Regions from separate parts of the Rhizobium sp. 10N414 genome, predicted to be linked through region 3. Evidence: predicted binding sites of a transcription regulator. Region 3 holds the regulator's gene; each other region holds the start of a gene.

Region 1 (5,695 bases), on a different contig from region 3:
GATCCAGACGGCCAAGCAGGGTGCTGCCGGCGTGCTCTTCTCCATCGGTGGCGCGCTGAACCGCGACGGCGCCGAGGATATTGTTTCGCTCTACCTGCAGACCGCCAAGACGCTGGATCCCGATAGCGCCGATACGCTCGTCATGCTCGGTGGCATTGCCGAGAAACAGGAGCAGATGGACCGCGCCATCGCGCTCTATCAGCAGGTACCCGAAAACTCGCCGATGCGCCGCATCTCCGAGCTTCAGCTCGGCCTTGCGCTTGCACAGGGCGGTAAGGTGGAAGAGGCACGCAAGCACCTTCAGAACCTGATTGCCTCCGATCCGAACGACGTTCGCAGCTACCTCGCCTATGGCAGCGTGCTGTCGGACGTGAAGGATTACGCCGCGATGGCCGAAAACTACGACAAGGCTGTCGAAGTTATCGGCCCACTGCCGGGCAAGGGCGCGTGGACTGTCTTCTTCCAGCGTGGCATTGCCTATGAGCGCCTGAAGAAATGGGACCAGGCCGAGCCGAATTTCCGCAAGGCGCTGGAGCTCAACCCGGATCAGCCGCAGGTTCTAAACTACCTTGGCTACTCGTGGATCGACATGAACCGGAACCTCGACGAGGGGCTGGCGATGATCAAGAAGGCGGTCGACCTGCGTCCCGACGATGGCTACATCATCGACTCTCTCGGCTGGGCCTATTTCCGGCTGAACCGCTTCGCCGAGGCGGTGGAGGAGTTGGAGAAGGCTGCGCAGATCAAGGCCGGCGACGCGACGATCAACGACCATCTGGGCGATGCCTATTGGCGCGTCGGACGCAAGCTCGAAGCCGTCTACCAGTGGAACCGCGCGCTCGGCTCCGACCCTGAGGCATCCGAGATCCCGAAGATCAAGGACAAGATCGCCAACGGCCTGCCGCAGGATACAGACAACTCCAAGGCTGCGGACAAGAAACAGCCTGACCCGGCGCCGATCCAACCGAAGCCTACCGATAAGAAGTCCTGATCGGCGATGCCAGAGGCGAGTATGGGCGATGACGTGACTGTCATCGAGGACGCTCCGGCAAAAATCAATCTGGCCCTGCATGTGACGGGCCAGAGATCCGATGGCTACCATCGGCTCGACACGCTCGTGACCTTCACCAAACATGGTGACCGGCTGGGCTTTGCGCTGGCGGATAAAGATGAATTCGTGATCTCCGGGCGTTTTGCCGAGGCGCTTGACGACAGCCGCGACGACAACCTCGTCCTGAAGGCTCGGGACTTTATGCGCGAGGCGATCGCTCGCGAGGGCGGCTCCGCTCCCGCCGTCCGCATCCATCTCCAAAAGAACCTGCCGATTGCCTCCGGTATCGGCGGCGGCTCGGCCGACGCGGCGGCTACGCTTCGCGGTCTGATGCGGCTCTGGAATGTCTCGCTTCTGAACGCGACCATCGAGGCAATCGCCATTCGACTTGGCGCCGACGTGCCTATGTGCCTGGCGAGCAGACCGCTGATCGCCAGGGGCATTGGCGATCAAATCGTGCCTGTCGACGACATGCCGGCCTTTGCCATGGTGCTGGCAAACCCGTTGAAAGGCGTATCAACGCCCGAGGTTTTCCGAAGGCTGACGAACAAGGCCAATCCGCCGCTCGACATGACGCCGCGTTTCAACTGGGTCGAGGCGATACGCGCTACGCGCAATGACCTTGAGCCGGTCGCTCGCGGCCTGCTCCCCGAAATTGCCGAGATCTCGACGATGCTCAAGAAGCAGGGCGCATCTTTCGTTCGCATGTCTGGTTCCGGTGCGACCTGCTACGGTATATTCCCTACGCTTGCGGCGGCGGAAGACGCCGCCGCCGCGCTTCACAGCGAACGGCCGGACTGGTATTTCGAAGCCACGGAAACGACTGCGGGAGGTCATGATGCCGGGTTTGGATGAAACGCGTCCCTTCATTCCTGTCGGCATTGCCGTGCTGACGGTCTCGGATACACGCACGCTTGCCGATGACCGCTCCGGCGATACGCTGGCCGCCAGGATCAAGGAGGCGGGGCACCGGCTGGTCGACCGCGCGATCGTCCCCGATGATCGGCAGGCGATCGCTTCCCGCGTGAAGGCGTGGACCGAACGCGACGATATCGACGTCGTCATCACCACGGGGGGAACCGGCTTTACCGGCCGCGACGTCACCCCGGAAGCTCTGGAGCCGCTCTTCGAGAAGAGGATGGATGGCTTTTCGGAAGTGTTCCACCGTATCTCCTACGACAAGATCGGCACCTCGACGATCCAGTCCCGCGCCACGGCGGGCGTTGCCAACGCGACCTTCATCTTCGCGCTGCCGGGCTCACCTGGCGCCTGCAAGGACGCCTGGGACGGCATATTGAAATCCCAGTTCGACTACCGCCACATGCCCTGCAATTTCGTGGAGATCATGCCGCGCCTCGATGAGCATCTGAAGCGCGGCGCCGGCAAGTAACGGACTGCTTCGGCAGGCGACCGTCTGCCGCTCTATGCCCCTATGCCCGGCAGAGCAGGCATCGTATCCCAGCTATCACCCGACAGCAGGATGCAGCTTACGCCGTGAACATCCGTGACGAGCAGCGTCCACGTGCCGCTCTGCGCGGCGTAGACCTCAAGCATGGCGTTCTGGTTGATCAGCCCGACCGCCGTCAGTCTCTCGGCAAAATTCTTGTCGAGGAAATTGACGACCTCGGATCGGCCTGCGCAACTGCGCATCATCTGCGATGCTGCCGAATGCGGATGCGCGATCATCGATGTCGTCAATATGACGGCCGCTATCAGGCCGCGGATCATATTGCGTTTCATGACGCACCTCCTTTTGCCGGAAACCGGCAGAAGAGGAGACTTCCGCTGACCTGTTCTGCCGTCTGCCGGCATTCCATGGTCGACCGTCACGAAGCGAGGCGCTCGGGCGGCGCCATGATGAAATTATAGCGCAAAATTGTATCGGGCGCCAATTATCTGCATGGGTAGCACGCGGAGCAGCGCCCTACCTACTATCGCGCCGCGCGCGCGACCCAGGATGGAATCAGCTCGCTGCTGAGCTTGCGCAGCTTTTGCCCCTTCGCGAATTCCGCGAGACGCATTCCGCTTCTTGCGGCAGCGATCGCCTGCGCCTTCGGAAGGAGAAGCCCTAGCTCCAGCGGCGACGAAGCACGCCCGATACGCTGCAGGAACGGCCGTCGGTATCCGCGCGACGCGGTGAACCGCGCCGGTAGCTTGTTCAGGGTCATATACTCAGCAATCTCGTCGATCCAGCCGGTCTGCGGTCGCGCCCCCGGTTCCACGAAAAGGAGCCACTCGCCTCGCGCCGAATGCACTATGTCCTTGATATCCCATTGTGAATGGAAGCGGCAGCCGGCGGCGTCGGCCACCCTCGACGTTCCATCCCGCGAGTCGTGGTCCAGCACCACGACGTCGCTGACGAGCCCCTCCACTGCGCCTGCAACCAACACCGATAATGTCTGCGCCAGTTCCGGTTCCTGATCCTGGCATTCCAGTACAACTGTCAACATTGCCTATTCATAGAGCGCCGCACAAAAATTTGCCAGCGACACTTTCCTCATTTTGTTCTTGCATTGTTCTCTTTTTGCCGATAGGAATTTAATCATCAGAACGGATGGAAGCAAAGCTTCCGCCAGCGGAGAATCCGATGAATGAGCAGTCCCTTGCAGGGCAGGCCGCATTCGCGCCTGCCCATACGGCAGATATTGCCGATACGATGATCGTATCTGCCGGCCTGCGGATCGATGTCGACCGCCGCCGTGGGCGTGCGGCCGGGCTTAATCCGAGCGGGCGTTTTGAGCCTCTGCGTCGGGAAGCGTTCGACGATGCCTGGCAGAACCTTGAGGATCTGCCGCCGTTCAAGACCGACGTGCAGATCGAGAAGCCGCGAACGGTCATCACCCGCAACGAGTCGCCGGACATTCCCTTCGACCGCTCGATCAATCCCTATCGCGGCTGCGAGCATGGCTGCATTTACTGCTTCGCGCGGCCGACGCATGCCTATATGGGCCTTTCGGCCGGTCTGGACTTCGAAGCCAAGCTGTTTGCCAAGCCGGATGCGGCGAAACTCCTGGAGCGAGAATTGGCGAAGCCCGGTTACAAGCCGCGGGTGATCGCGATCGGCACCAACACCGATCCCTACCAGCCGATCGAAAAGGAATGGCGCATCATGCGGCAGATCCTTGAGGTGCTGGAAAAGGCGAACCATCCGGTTTCGATCGTAACCAAGTCGGTAATGATCCTGCGCGACCTCGACATTCTCTCGGCGATGGCGGAAAGAAACCTTGTCCGCGTTTCACTGTCGGTGACGACGCTCGACCGAAAGCTGGCGCGGACCATGGAGCCCCGCGCCTCGACGCCGACGCGCCGGCTGGAGGCCATCCGCGCGCTCTCCGAGGCAGGCATCCAGACATCGGTCCTGGCTGCCCCGATGATTCCGGCGCTCAACGACCATGAGCTTGAGCGAATTCTGGATGCGGCGCACGCGGCGGGTGCCACCGAGGCGGGTTATGTCATCCTGCGTCTCCCGCTCGAGGTGTCGCCACTGTTTCGCGACTGGCTGCTGCAGAACTATCCCGACCGCTATCGTCACGTCATGTCGCTGGTCCGCTCGATGCGCGGCGGAAAGGATTACGATGCTGAGTTCGGCAAGCGGATGAAGGGCGCCGGACCCTATGCCTGGCAGATTGCGCGCCGTTTCGAAATGGCGACGAAACGGCTAGGCATGACCCGGCGCAGCATACCGCTGCGGGACGACCTGTTCGTTCCGCCCGATGGCAGCGGCGTCCAGCTCTCGCTGCTCTGACATTTCAGCTTCGCGGATGGTCGCCCTGCCCTTCCGCGCTCGAGTCCCTGGCCCGCCGCCCTGATCCGGGGACTTGCAGGAAATCGGGTTGGCGTGCGAGGGTCAGCTTCATGAGCCGTCGCACGTCACCCGATTCTCCCATGCTTTTCGAAGATGTCCCCCTCGTGCCGGATTTCCGGCTGGAGCTGAACGCGCGCAAGGCCGGTCACTGGCCGGTTGCAGGTGCCGATGAGGCCGGACGGGGGCCGCTGGCCGGTCCCGTCGTGGCGGCAGCCGTCATTCTCGATCCGAAACGCATTCCTGAAGGCCTGAACGATTCGAAGCAGCTCTCGGCCCTGAGGCGCGAAGAGCTTTTCGTTCAGATTCTCGCAACCGCGACCGTCTCGATCGCCTCTTCAAGTTCGACGCGCATCGACGAGACCGATATCCGCAAGGCCAGTCTGGATGCCATGCGCCGCGCCATCTGCGGCCTGTCGATACCAGCTAGCTTTGTCCTGACCGATGGGCTTGACGTTCCGCCTGGGCTCGCCTGCCCCGGCCAGGCAGTCGTGAAGGGTGATGCGCGCTCCGTCTCGATCGCCGCCGCATCGATCGTCGCCAAGGTGACGCGCGACCGGATGATGGCGCGCGCCGACAGCACCTTTCCGGCTTACGGCTTTGCCGCGCATGCCGGCTATGGCACCGCGCAACATCGGGCCGGTATCGAAAAGCACGGTCCCTGCTCGCTGCACAGGATGACCTTCAGCCCGCTGAAGAAGGTGCAGGGTATCGAACTCGACAGCGATTGATCCCGTCCGCGACTTACCAATACAGCTCCAAATCGGCATAGGGGACGATCGATGTGATCGCACCCCTGCCACACCACCCGGCATGCGGGTCCGCACCGGGCGGTTCGAGAG
Region 2 (5,695 bases), on a different contig from region 3:
GAGATTTCCTCCCAGACCGTCTTGTTGCCGTCGAGTGCGTCGCGGCTCTGGTCGACATAGCCGAGATCAACGGTCTCGCCGATGCGGATCTCGCCGCTATCGGGCGTTTCCTGGCCCGTGATCATACGGAACAGCGTCGTCTTGCCGGCGCCGTTCGGACCGATGACGCCGACGATACCGCCGGGCGGCAGCTTGAAGGTGAGGTTCTCGATGAGCACGGTATCGCCGTAACCCTTGGTGAGGTTCTCGGCTTCGATGACCACCTGGCCGAGGCGTTCGCCGACCGGGATGACGATCTGCGCATCGCCCGGACGACGGGCGTCCGCTGCTGCGACCAGTTCGTCGTAGGCGCGGATACGCGCCTTGGATTTTGCCTGACGCGCCTTCGGGCTGGAGGCGATCCATTCCTGCTCGCGGCTGATCGCCTTCTGACGAGAGGCCTCTTCGCGGCCTTCTTGCTGCATCCGTTTGGCCTTCGCCTGCAGGTAGGCCGAGTAGTTGCCTTCGTAGGGGATACCACGCCCGCGGTCGAGCTCGAGGATCCAGCCCGTGACGTTATCGAGGAAGTAACGGTCGTGGGTAATCATCAGTACGGCGCCCGGATATTGGCGCAGGTGCTTTTCGAGCCAGGCGATCGTCTCGGCATCGAGGTGGTTGGTCGGTTCGTCGAGCAGTAGCAGGTCCGGCTTGGCGAGCAGCAGGCGGCAGAGCGCCACGCGGCGCTTTTCACCCCCCGAGAGCTTTTCGACCGAGGAGTCACCCGGCGGGCAGCGCAGCGCGTCCATGGCCATTTCAACCTGGCTTTCGAGGTCCCAGAGATTCTGGCTGTCAATGACGTCCTGGAGCTTGGCGCCCTCTTCCGCGGTCTCGTCGGAATAGTTCATCATCAGCTCGTTATAGCGATCGAGGATCGCCTTCTTCGGCGCAACGCCTTCCATGACGTTCTCAAGGACCGTCTTGGACGCATCGAGCTGCGGCTCCTGCGCGAGGTAGCCAAGGGTAGCGCCTTCGGCGAGCCACGCCTCGCCGGTATATTCCTTGTCGAGGCCTGCCATGATGCGCAGAACGGTCGACTTACCAGCACCGTTCGGGCCGAGGATACCGATCTTAGCATCCGGATAGAAAGAAAGGTGGATATTTTCCAACACCTTCTTGTTGCCGTACGCCTTGTTGAGGCCGGCCATATGGTAGATGAACTGACGTGCCATAGATAATTCGCTCCGCGCGGGAATTTGAGTTTTGCCGCTATTTAGGCGAATTGGGGCCAAGGAGCAACGCGCGGCGGCCAAAAACCAGAGGCTTTTGCAGCATTCATAGCCGAACTCGGCACGCTCCTCTACCGTAGCGTCGCATGATCAAGGCGCAGCTAGCCGCGGCGCGTGGACGGACGAAGGCTCGTTTTCGATGAGAGGCAGTCTCAGAACCCTGCAGCGTCCACGACGCCCTCATTGCAGCCGAACGACGACCGTCCTGCCCCTTGGATAAGGTCACGAAGGCTTGCTGGCTCGTTCGATGTCGCGTCCTCCGACAGCCCGATCGTAAGTTCGCTGATAACGCGGCCTCCGCTGGCCCGTCGGCAGCTCATCTTGACCCGATCTCCGGCACCCGGGCCGAAACTCTTGTCGAAAGCCGCCTTGATCGCGTCCGCCGTCAGTGACTTGCCGATATTGGTCGCGAACAGATCGCGGACTGCCGAGGCGTTCAGCTCGTTGATCAACCGAACCGACGCGCCGAAATAGTCGTCAGCGCTCATCTTCGTGCAGGTGCCGTGCTTGATCCACTCGTGCCGCTCCAGGCCGGATTGCGTACCGGGCATCGCCTTCTCGAGGGCCGCCTTGGTATCCGCCGAAAGCTCTACCTCAGGCAGCTTCCCCCATTCGCCGTCCTTGTCGGCGCTCCGCAGGGTACCAGAGACGTCGCAATAGTCCTTCCGCATCGGCCAGAGCCCGTGCAGCGAAAAATTGGTCGCGTCAAACCTCTCCCCGGTCTGGCTGCGGCATTCCGGCTTGCGCTGGTTGGTTTCACAGAACGCGGGTTGCCAGCTGGCCGCCAGAATGAAGCGCGTCCTTCCGCCGCCGTCCTGGGCTCCCGCAACGCCAGCGGCCGCAATTCCTATCAAGACTACAGCCATCCGCAGAAATGGATTGCTCATTCTCACCCCCACAAAGAACAATTCATGAACAGGAGATCACGCCGCGTTTGTTTTCACAACCCTCAATCCGTAGGGTACGAAAAATCCCTTGGCATAAATATCTGGGCGTGTTGCTTTTCACGGCCGATCTGGTCTTCTCCCGGCAACGGGAGGATATGATGTTCGCAGAAACGCAACGCCTTGAAACGGCGGACGCTTCACTCGCCTTTCATCATGAGCCGGCGCAATCCGAGGCACGCGGAATTCTCCTTGTGTCTCATGGGCTGGCCGAGCATTCCAGACGTTACTCCCGTTTTGCGGCAGCGATGGCAGCCCGCGGCTACCATGTGTTCGCCTTCGATCACCGTGGGCACGGCGAAACGACTGGCCCGGATGCGCCAATCGGGCGTTTTTCCCGCCGCAACGGCATGCGACAGGTTATCGACGATGTCGGCTCTGTCCGCGAGCTTGCCGTAAAGCAATATCCCGGCCTCCCCGTCATCCTCTTCGGGCACTCGATGGGCGGGCTCATCGCGCTCAACGCGGCGATCACCTATCCGGAGAAATATGACGCCATTGCCGTCTGGAATTCGAATTTCAACCCGGGTCTATCGGGACGGGCCGCCCAGGCGGTCCTCTTGGCAGAACGAGCCCTTAAGGGCTCCGATGTTCCAAGCGGCATCCTACCGAAGCTCACCTTCGGCACCTGGGGGAAGTCCATTGCCAACCGTCGAACCGAGTTCGACTGGCTAAGCCGCGATCCTGTTGAGGTCGACARATACATTGCTGACCCTCTGTGTGGCTTCGATGCTTCCGTGTCGCTCTGGCTCGATATTTTCGAGATGACGTTTCGCGCACCACAAGAGGCGCAACTGGACCGGCTGCCGAAGCACACGCCGATCCACCTTGTCGGCGGCGGACAGGATCCGGCAACAGATAACGGAAAAGCGGTGATCTGGCTGTCAAAGCATTTGAAAGCTCACGGCTTCTCCCGTATCAGGACACAGATATATCAGGACATGCGCCACGAAACGCTGAATGAAATTGGAGCGGACGCGGCCATCGCCGCATTCGCCGACTGGTGCGACGAAGCGATCGCAAGATCCTGAACTGAAGGGTTTCGCGATGAGCAATGGCATTTCGTCCCGTTCTGCCTCCGCTTCGGAGGTTTCGACCGGCATTCTCCTGATGTTCCTGTCGGTGCTGGTGTCCCCGATCATCGACATCTTTTCCAAGCTCGCGATCGCTACGATTCCTGCAGCGGAAATCACCGCCGCCCGCTTTGTGGTGCAGGCTCTCTGCATGTTACCGATCGTTGTCTGGCGAGGAAGCTGGAAGACCTTCTCCTGGCGAGCCAATATCTTTCACGCCATCCGAGGCGCCATCATTACCATTTCCATGGTCTCCTTTGTTACGACGCTGAAGTTCATGCCGGTTGCTGACGCCATCGCGATTTTCTTCGTCGAGCCGATCATATTGACGATCCTGAGCAGTATCTTCCTCAAGGAGACGATCGGCTGGCGCCGCTACATTGCCTGCGGCGTCGGCTTCTTCGGCGCGATGCTGATTATCCAGCCGAGCTTTCAAGAGGTCGGCTACGTCGCGCTTCTGCCCGTCGTCAGCGCTTTCTGCATCGCCATCTTCGCCTTGATGACCCGCGTGCTTTCGCACCGAGAAGATCCGTGGGCGATGCAGCTTCAGATGGGCATCTGGGGTCTGCTGTTCTGCGCGATCCTGCTTGCCTTTGGCAGCGGCACAGGTTCCGACATCTTCGACGCGGTGATGCCGGATGGCCGGGGCTACTTCTATCTGGTCGGCGTCGGTGTCACGGCGGCCATTGCCGGCATCTTCGGCGTCTATGCCTATCGTGCAGCACCTGCCTCCATTTTGGCACCACTGCAGTATTTCGAGATCGTGTCGGCGACCTTTTTCGCCTGGCTCGTATTCGATGACTTTCCGGATGCGCTCAAGTGGGTCGGTATCCTGATCATTATCGCATCGGGCTTGTACATCATCTGGCGCGAGCGCCGCTTTGCATCGAAGCCCGTATCCGATACACCTCAATCGGCCCTGGCGCCCTGATCTGATCGTGGGAGGAACATGACAGACAATCAGCTCCAAAAACCGCCGCTATCAGGCATACGCGTGATCGAGCTTGCGCGAGTGCTTGCCGGGCCATGGGCGGGCCAGATGCTGGCCGATCTCGGTGCCGACGTGATTAAGGTCGAAAACCCCGATGGAGGCGACGACACGCGGCATTGGGGGCCCCCCTTTGTCGAAGGTGCCGACGGCGAAAACCTCTCTGCGGCCTATTACCACGCTGCCAACCGCGGCAAGCGTTCGATCACCGCCGACCTGAAGCGCGAAGAGGATCAGGCCCTCGTCCGCCGCCTTATCGCCACGGCCGACGTCGTCATCGAGAACTTCAAGCTCGGCGGCCTTGTGAAATACGGTCTCGATTATGAGAGCCTGAAAAAGATCAATCCGAAGCTTGTCTATTGCTCGATCACCGGCTTCGGCCAGAACGGTCCCTATGCCAGCCTGGCAGGTTACGACTATATCGTTCAGGGCATGTCCGGCTTCATGTCGATCACCGGCGAGCCGGACGGACAGCCGATGAAAGCGGGCGTCGCGATCGCCGACGTCTTTACCGGTATTTATGCCGTCGCAGCCATCGAGGCCGCCCTCATCCACGCGCAGAAGACCGGCGAAGGTCAGCTGGTCGATATGGCGCTACTCGACGTACAATCCGCCGTGCTCGCCAACCAAAACATGAATTATCTCGTTTCTGGCCGAGCCCCGACCCGGCTTGGGAACGCGCATCCGAATATCTCGCCCTATGAAGTCGTCCCCGCCGCCGATGGCTATCTGATCCTCGCAGTGGGCAATGACGGCCAGTTCCGCCGCCTCTGCGCGATCCTCGGCCTCCAGGGCATTGCCGACGATGCACGCTATTCCACGAACAAGGCGCGAGTCGCGAACCGCGACGAGGTACGCAAGCTGGTTTCCACCGAAACGCTGAAATGGCAGAAAGCCGACCTGTTGAAAGCCTGTGAGGCGGATGCGGTTCCGGCCGGTGCGATCAATACAATCGAAGAAATGTTTGAGGATCCGCAAATCCAGGCGCGTGGGTTGCGGGTAGATCTCGCGGACGCAAAGGGTACCGTCATTCCCGGTGTGAGGACGCCGGTCGTGCTGTCGCAAACGCCTTTGCGCTACGAGCGGCCGAGCCCGAGGCTGGGAGAGCATCAGGAGGAAGTTCTGGCGGAACTCGCCGAACTGGAGGGGAAAAGAGCATCATGAAGAAGACCGGCGGGGAACTGATCGTCGAGGCCCTGAAAGCAAATGGGGTGAAACGCCTCTCCTGCGTACCCGGCGAGAGTTTCCTTGCCGTCCTCGATGCGCTTTATGACAGCGACATCGACGTGGTGGTCTGCCGACAGGAAGGCGGAGCGGCCATGATGGCGGATGCCTGGGGCAGGCTCACCGGCGAGCCCGGCATCTGCATGGTCACCCGCGGCCCGGGCTCCACCAATGCAACGGCGGGTTTGCACATTGCCAGGC
Region 3 (5,695 bases):
GCAGGCGAGGCCGGAAAGGGTTTTGCCGTCGTGGCGCAAGAAGTGCGCGACCTCGCCGGCCGCTCCGCCAAGCTGGCGAAGGAAATCAAGCAGTTGGTCGAGACTTCGTCCAGTCAGGTGTCAACCGGCGTTGCCTTGGTGAACCGCACCGGCGAAGCCTTGAACAGTATCGATCAGCAGGTGCTGAAGGTGACGACGCTCATCGAGGCGATCGTGCGCTCTTCCTCTGAACAGACGACCGCGCTCGTCGAGGTCAATGCCGCCGTCAACACCATGGACAGCGTCACCCAACAAAACGCCGCGATGGCGGAGGAAACCAGCGCAGCCTGCCGCGAGCTTGGCAACGAGGCGCTACACCTCAATCACCTGCTCTCCCGCTTCGCTCTCGAAGGCACGGAGAGGACGGCAGGATCGGCATATCCCACAAAGACGAGGTTGGCGCTCGCCGGTTGACAGCGTGCACGTCCATCCATTTATCCCGCCTTGGCAATCGCATCGAAGGCCAGCAGCTTTTCGAGAAGCCGCGGCATATCCCGCAGATAGACCATGTTGGGACCATCCGAAGGCGCATTGTCAGGATCTTCGTGGGTTTCCACGAATACGCCAGCGACGCCGACGGCGACCGCCGCACGCGCGAGCGTCTCCACGAACTCGCGCTGCCCTCCGCTCGAACCGCCCTGCCCGCCCGGCTGCTGGACCGAATGCGTGGCGTCGAAGACCACGGGGGCGCCCATCGCCACCATGATAGGCAGCGATCGCATGTCGGAGACCAGCGTATTGTAGCCGAAGGAAGCACCGCGTTCGCAAAGCAAGATGTTCGGATTTCCGCTCGAATTCAGCTTGTTGAGGACGTTCTTCATGTCCCAGGGCGCGAGGAACTGCCCCTTCTTGACGTTGATGACGCGGCCGGTCTTGGCGGCGGCAACGAGCAGGTCGGTCTGACGGCTGAGGAAAGCTGGGATCTGCAGGATGTCGACGATGGTGGCCACCTCGGCACACTGCTCTTCGGTATGAATGTCGGTCAGGACAGGAAAGCCGTATTCCTTCTTGAGATCGGTGAACACTTCAAGCGCCGTTTCGAGGCCGATACCGCGCTGCGCTGACAGCGACGTCCGGTTCGCCTTGTCAAAGGAGGACTTGTAGACGAGGCCGAGACCAAGCTTGTCGCAGAGTTCCTTCAGCACACCGGCGACCATGAAGGCATGCTCGCGGCTCTCCATCTGACAAGGCCCGGCAATCAGCGACAGCTTGCCGGAATTCGAAAAGGTGACGCGGCCGGCGCCTTCGCCGACCACGACTTCGGAATTTGTCTGGCTCATCGTTTCTCCTCGAAGGCGAAGAGAGCGCCCTGTCCGGGCGCGGCCTTCACCAGAATTCGATTGTTCTTGCGCGTATAGGTCATCCCGTTAGCAGCCAATTGCGCTTCTGTCACGGCGAGATCGCCGACTTTGAAAACGATGGCAACACCACGCAGACCGCGATCGTCGGAAGGCGCAGGGATGTCGAAGTAGGCGTCCAGTCCATCCGGGGAGAGAACACTCACTCTGGCATTCGGAGTTGTCACACTCACACCGAAGGCCTCATTGGTCGTTCCCAAGCTGTGGGCGGCGGCGCGCAGGAATGGTCCAAACGCCTTGGGGTCGGGTGCCCCAAGCACGATCTCTGCGATCCCAACCACCCCATTTGGATGCACTTGCAGGGCTTTCCGGTCGGCTGGCAGCGGGTTGACACGTTGGCATGTGAAGAAAAAGAAATCGGGAGCGCGCAGGTCAACTGCAAAGGCGAGCTTGAATGCGGCCGTCACCTCCGAGCCATCGGGCATCTTCATCGGCCGCTCGAACTGCAGCATCTCGCCGCCATTGATCTTTTCGGACAGAAATCGGGCATGGTCGCGATCGGCATCCGCCGTCGCAAAGACCACGGCAGACAGGCCATCGTCTCCACATCGGAATCGAAAGGCACGGTCCCGCGCGGTGAAGACATTGCCTTTCTGCGCCGAAGCTTCATGCAGTTCGGCATTAGCGACCCCGAGAGGCTCCAGATAAGTTTCGTCGGCGAAGAATATGCAGGCATTCTCGGTCCCAAACGGGTGCCGGGCGTCGGGCGCGACGGTGAATCCCAGCTTTCCGAGACGCTCGCGTGAGAGCCTGATATTTGGAACCGGCAGCACGATGTGGTCCAGCGGATGTGCTTCGCTCATGGCAACTTCTCCGGAATTTGCGAAGATGTGCGCCGGGCAACAGGACAATGCAACCCCCTTCTACGCTTTCGGTCAAATGAGACGCAAAAACTCACCAAGTTGCAGGCAAGTTTTACGAAAATTTAGGTACTTGCGGAACACATATGGAACATATAGTGTCTGTTCTGGCTTTGTTTCACGACTCTGGGGTTCAACTTCGATGCTGACGCGCAAGCAACAGGAGCTTCTTCTCTTCATTCACGAGCGAATGAAGGAGTCCGGTGTCCCCCCTTCTTTTGATGAAATGAAGGATGCCTTGGACCTCGCGTCGAAGTCAGGCATCCACCGCCTGATTACCGCGCTGGAGGAACGGGGCTTCATTCGCCGACTGCCGAATCGAGCCCGCGCTCTGGAAGTCATCAAACTGCCCGAGGCATATAACCCGAGCCTGCAGCCCCGCCGCGGTTTTTCGCCGAGCGTTATCGAAGGCAGCCTCGGCAAACCACAGCCAGTTGTGGCGCCGAAGCCAGCGCCGCAGGGTGACAACGGCGGTTCTGCCTCTGTACCGGTCATGGGACGGATTGCTGCCGGCGTACCGATTTCGGCAATTCAGAACAATACCCATGACATCACGATTCCGGCGGACATGCTTGGCCCAGGCGAGCACTATGCGCTTGAGGTCAAGGGCGACTCGATGATCGAGGCCGGCATCTTTGATGGCGACACGGTAATCATCCGCAACGGCAGCACCGCCAATGCCGGCGACATCGTTGTTGCGCTTGTCGATGATGAGGAAGCGACGCTCAAGCGCTTCCGCCGGAAAGGCGCCTCCATTGCACTTGAGGCGGCGAACCCGGCTTACGAGACGCGCATTTTCGGGCCTGACCGTGTCAAGGTCCAGGGCAAGCTTGTCGGCCTCATTCGCCGCTATCATTGAAGGCAAGCGGCTCGCCGTCAAAGGTGCCGCTTCGCCAATTATACGCCCGATGGCGGATCCAAGGGCGGTCGAGCCTCGTATAGTCCGTCGTGACGACCGGGCTACCTTGATCGTCGATCCTTACCTCAGCGGCACCAAAGCGACGCAAGGTTTCGCCGGTGAACAAAAGTGCGCCTGACCGGCACCCCGTCGTGCGGAGGCGAGCGGGTGTCACGACGATATCGGCCGTATCGCCGGCAGCGCCGAAGTAAGCGGGATTTTCGACGATCGTCACGACGTAGCCGCTATCGTGCGTGGCTGTGCACCAGGCGCCTTTCAGGCATACAAATCGGTTCTCAGTGCTCGTCGCAGCCTGACGTAACGCATCGCGGGCATTGCGCAATTCCACGGCAGATAACCTTTCCGATCTGCCTTGACTGTCCCGCCGCCTGATAGCGTTGACACCCTCCAACAATTGCGGTGGTTGATCTAGCTCCGCGGCGCCATTGGTCGAAAATGAAGTCAGGCGGATGCGGCCGGTTCGGTGCAAGGACTTGTCCTCTCACAATCGCGACGAGATTGCCGTCTTCAGCAATGACGATGTCGGGCGGCGGTTCGCTCGGCGCAGCCGCAACAAGCACTGTTGCCAGCGCCGCAATACCCGCGCCGAGGTAGCGGATCTTGGTGCGCAGAAGGGCAAGTAAGAGGAACCCTGCAACCGCCACAGGAAATTACCAACCCGGCAATCTGCCGATATCGATATTGCCGCCCCAGGCCGAGACCATCTGGGCAATGGCGATCACGATGTCGAGCCCGAAACCGGCAATTTTCCACGGAATGACGTCGAGGCCAAACGGTGTCAGCAGCATAGCGAACATGCCCATCGGCATCACCACGAAAGAGATCACCGGCATGGCCATGAGATTTGCCGGCAGACCATAAGCGCTGAGCCGGTGGAAGTGCTCGACGGCGAAAAGCGCGGTCGAGTAGCCGCCGATCATCGAGGTCAGCAGGATGCCACCAAAGAAGCGTATGATGAAAACGACGGGCTTTACTGCGGCGACCTGCAGCAAGGGATGTTCGCGCGGCGGCCTTCTTGACCAGATCGCGTAACCCGGGACGAGGGCAAGCGTCTCCGCAAACGACATCTGGAAGCTCGGGCCCCGGGCCTCGGATGGTGACAGGAGTAGGATCACCCACGCGGACAAGGCAATGTCGCGCAAGCTTATCGACGGGCGATCGAAGAACACCGCGGCGAGCATGATCGCCATCATGATGAATGCACGCTCCGCCGATACCGCGAAGCCCGAGATCATGTAGTAGGTCGTCAGCGCCACGAGCGCTCCGGCAGCGGCAATCTTCTTGGTCGGGTATGCCTGCACGATGGAAACAGGCTCAGCAACTGGCGCAGGCCGACGAAGAAGATGCCGGCAGACAGCGCCATGTTGAGGCCGGAGATTGCCACGATATGAAGCCAGCCCCGCCTGCCGCAGAGCCTCGGTCGATTCCTGCGAGATCGCACGTCGCTCATCGGTGACAAGAGAAGCGGCGAAGGCGCCGGTGTCGCCCTGCAGGATTTCGCGGATACGGTCCCCTATTCCGCTTCGAAGCACGTCCAACCAGTTCACAGCGCTGTCCCAAACGGACCCCTGATCGGTGGTTACAGGCGATGAAGCGCTTGGCGCGCCATAGAAGAAGCCATTCGCGCCGATGCCATCGAAATAGGCGCTGAAGGCAAAATCATTGAGCCGGGCAGTGCTGGCCCAGCCGGCGGCGTCAATCGCGCCCGGCCCGTCACCCACTCACCGATGGCGAAAGGTTCCGCCTGCCCTCGCGCGACCATGGAAACGCGCTCAGGTGGCCGCTTTATCTCGGGCGATTGCGTCGATGAGACGGAGACGATGTAACGCCACCGGCCACGGCCATCTCCTTCCCGGCGCTCGACACGGCCGATGATCGTCGTCGTCACCGCTGTCCAATATGATGGTCGCCTTGCTCCACGTCTCGAACTGGGCCGCGAACATCCCCGTTACGCAGAGCAACCCCGCCAATGCGAGATTTCGAATGAGCCTGCGCCCCGGGCCCGCCATCAGCGCGACAACGGCGAATGCCGCGAACCACGCCACCATCCGGAGCTCGGCCGGGGCACTTCCAAGCACGAACCAGAGGATCGCGCCCGCCCCAGCGAAGACGGGCGAAACCAGGAAGAACCCCCATGCTCTATCTCCGTTGCCACGGCGAGCCGAAGCCACAATGTACAACGATCCGACGCAGTCCTTATCCGTGTCGGCCACGGCACGAAGGATTGCGTCCGGAAAGTTAGCGGTGGTTCCGCAGGAACTCGTGGCACGAGGAAAGAAGGCTGTGCCGCGCGCCCAAACGCGTCCGCGCCGGGTGTGGCTTTCCTCACCTCCAATGGCCTCAACCCCGGCATGCATTGCGCCCAAAAACAGCCGCCCCTACAACCAGAATGAAAGCTCACGGGCTTCCAAGCAAGAATAATCGATTGAAAATCTGAAGGAAAATCGGAAGCCGGAAAAGCTAAGGATAATCATCAGCTTCTGCTATGCGCAGGGGTCATCGCAGAAGTGCCCAAAAGT

What was found. Region 3 encodes LexA, which represses DNA repair genes until DNA is damaged. Its sites were predicted from a motif close to TGTTCNNNNTGTGTTCNG; they were not measured.
Region 1: a site for LexA is predicted at 3,555-3,572, ahead of AC1DE4_RS26445 (PA0069 family radical SAM protein). Genes of this name have one in related genera too.
Region 2: a site for LexA is predicted at 2,166-2,183, ahead of AC1DE4_RS09530 (ribonuclease T2 family protein). Genes of this name have one in related genera too.

The regions. Positions count from the first base shown of each region.
Region 1 is NZ_JBFTIN010000041.1:42,010-47,704, forward strand. Features, by position in the region: gene AC1DE4_RS26420 (tetratricopeptide repeat protein) at 1-991, shown strand, start outside; gene AC1DE4_RS26425 (4-(cytidine 5'-diphospho)-2-C-methyl-D-erythritol kinase) at 998-1,906, shown strand; gene moaB (molybdenum cofactor biosynthesis protein B) at 1,890-2,441, shown strand; gene AC1DE4_RS26435 (hypothetical protein) at 2,474-2,791, opposite strand; gene AC1DE4_RS26440 (glycosyltransferase family 2 protein) at 2,983-3,501, opposite strand; gene AC1DE4_RS26445 (PA0069 family radical SAM protein) at 3,639-4,796, shown strand; gene AC1DE4_RS26450 (ribonuclease HII) at 4,907-5,584, shown strand.
Region 2 is NZ_JBFTIN010000007.1:96,940-102,634, reverse strand. Features, by position in the region: gene ettA (energy-dependent translational throttle protein EttA) at 1-1,208, opposite strand, end outside; gene AC1DE4_RS09530 (ribonuclease T2 family protein) at 1,418-2,152, opposite strand; gene AC1DE4_RS09525 (lysophospholipase) at 2,311-3,240, shown strand; gene AC1DE4_RS09520 (DMT family transporter) at 3,257-4,213, shown strand; gene caiB (succinate--glutarate CoA-transferase) at 4,232-5,434, shown strand; gene AC1DE4_RS09510 (thiamine pyrophosphate-binding protein) at 5,431-5,695, shown strand, end outside.
Region 3 is NZ_JBFTIN010000025.1:47,933-53,627, forward strand. Features, by position in the region: gene AC1DE4_RS20950 (methyl-accepting chemotaxis protein) at 1-453, shown strand, start outside; gene kdsA (3-deoxy-8-phosphooctulonate synthase) at 474-1,319, opposite strand; gene AC1DE4_RS20960 (VOC family protein) at 1,316-2,200, opposite strand; gene lexA (transcriptional repressor LexA) at 2,400-3,116, shown strand; partial or broken gene AC1DE4_RS20970 (ComEC/Rec2 family competence protein) at 3,097-5,529, opposite strand.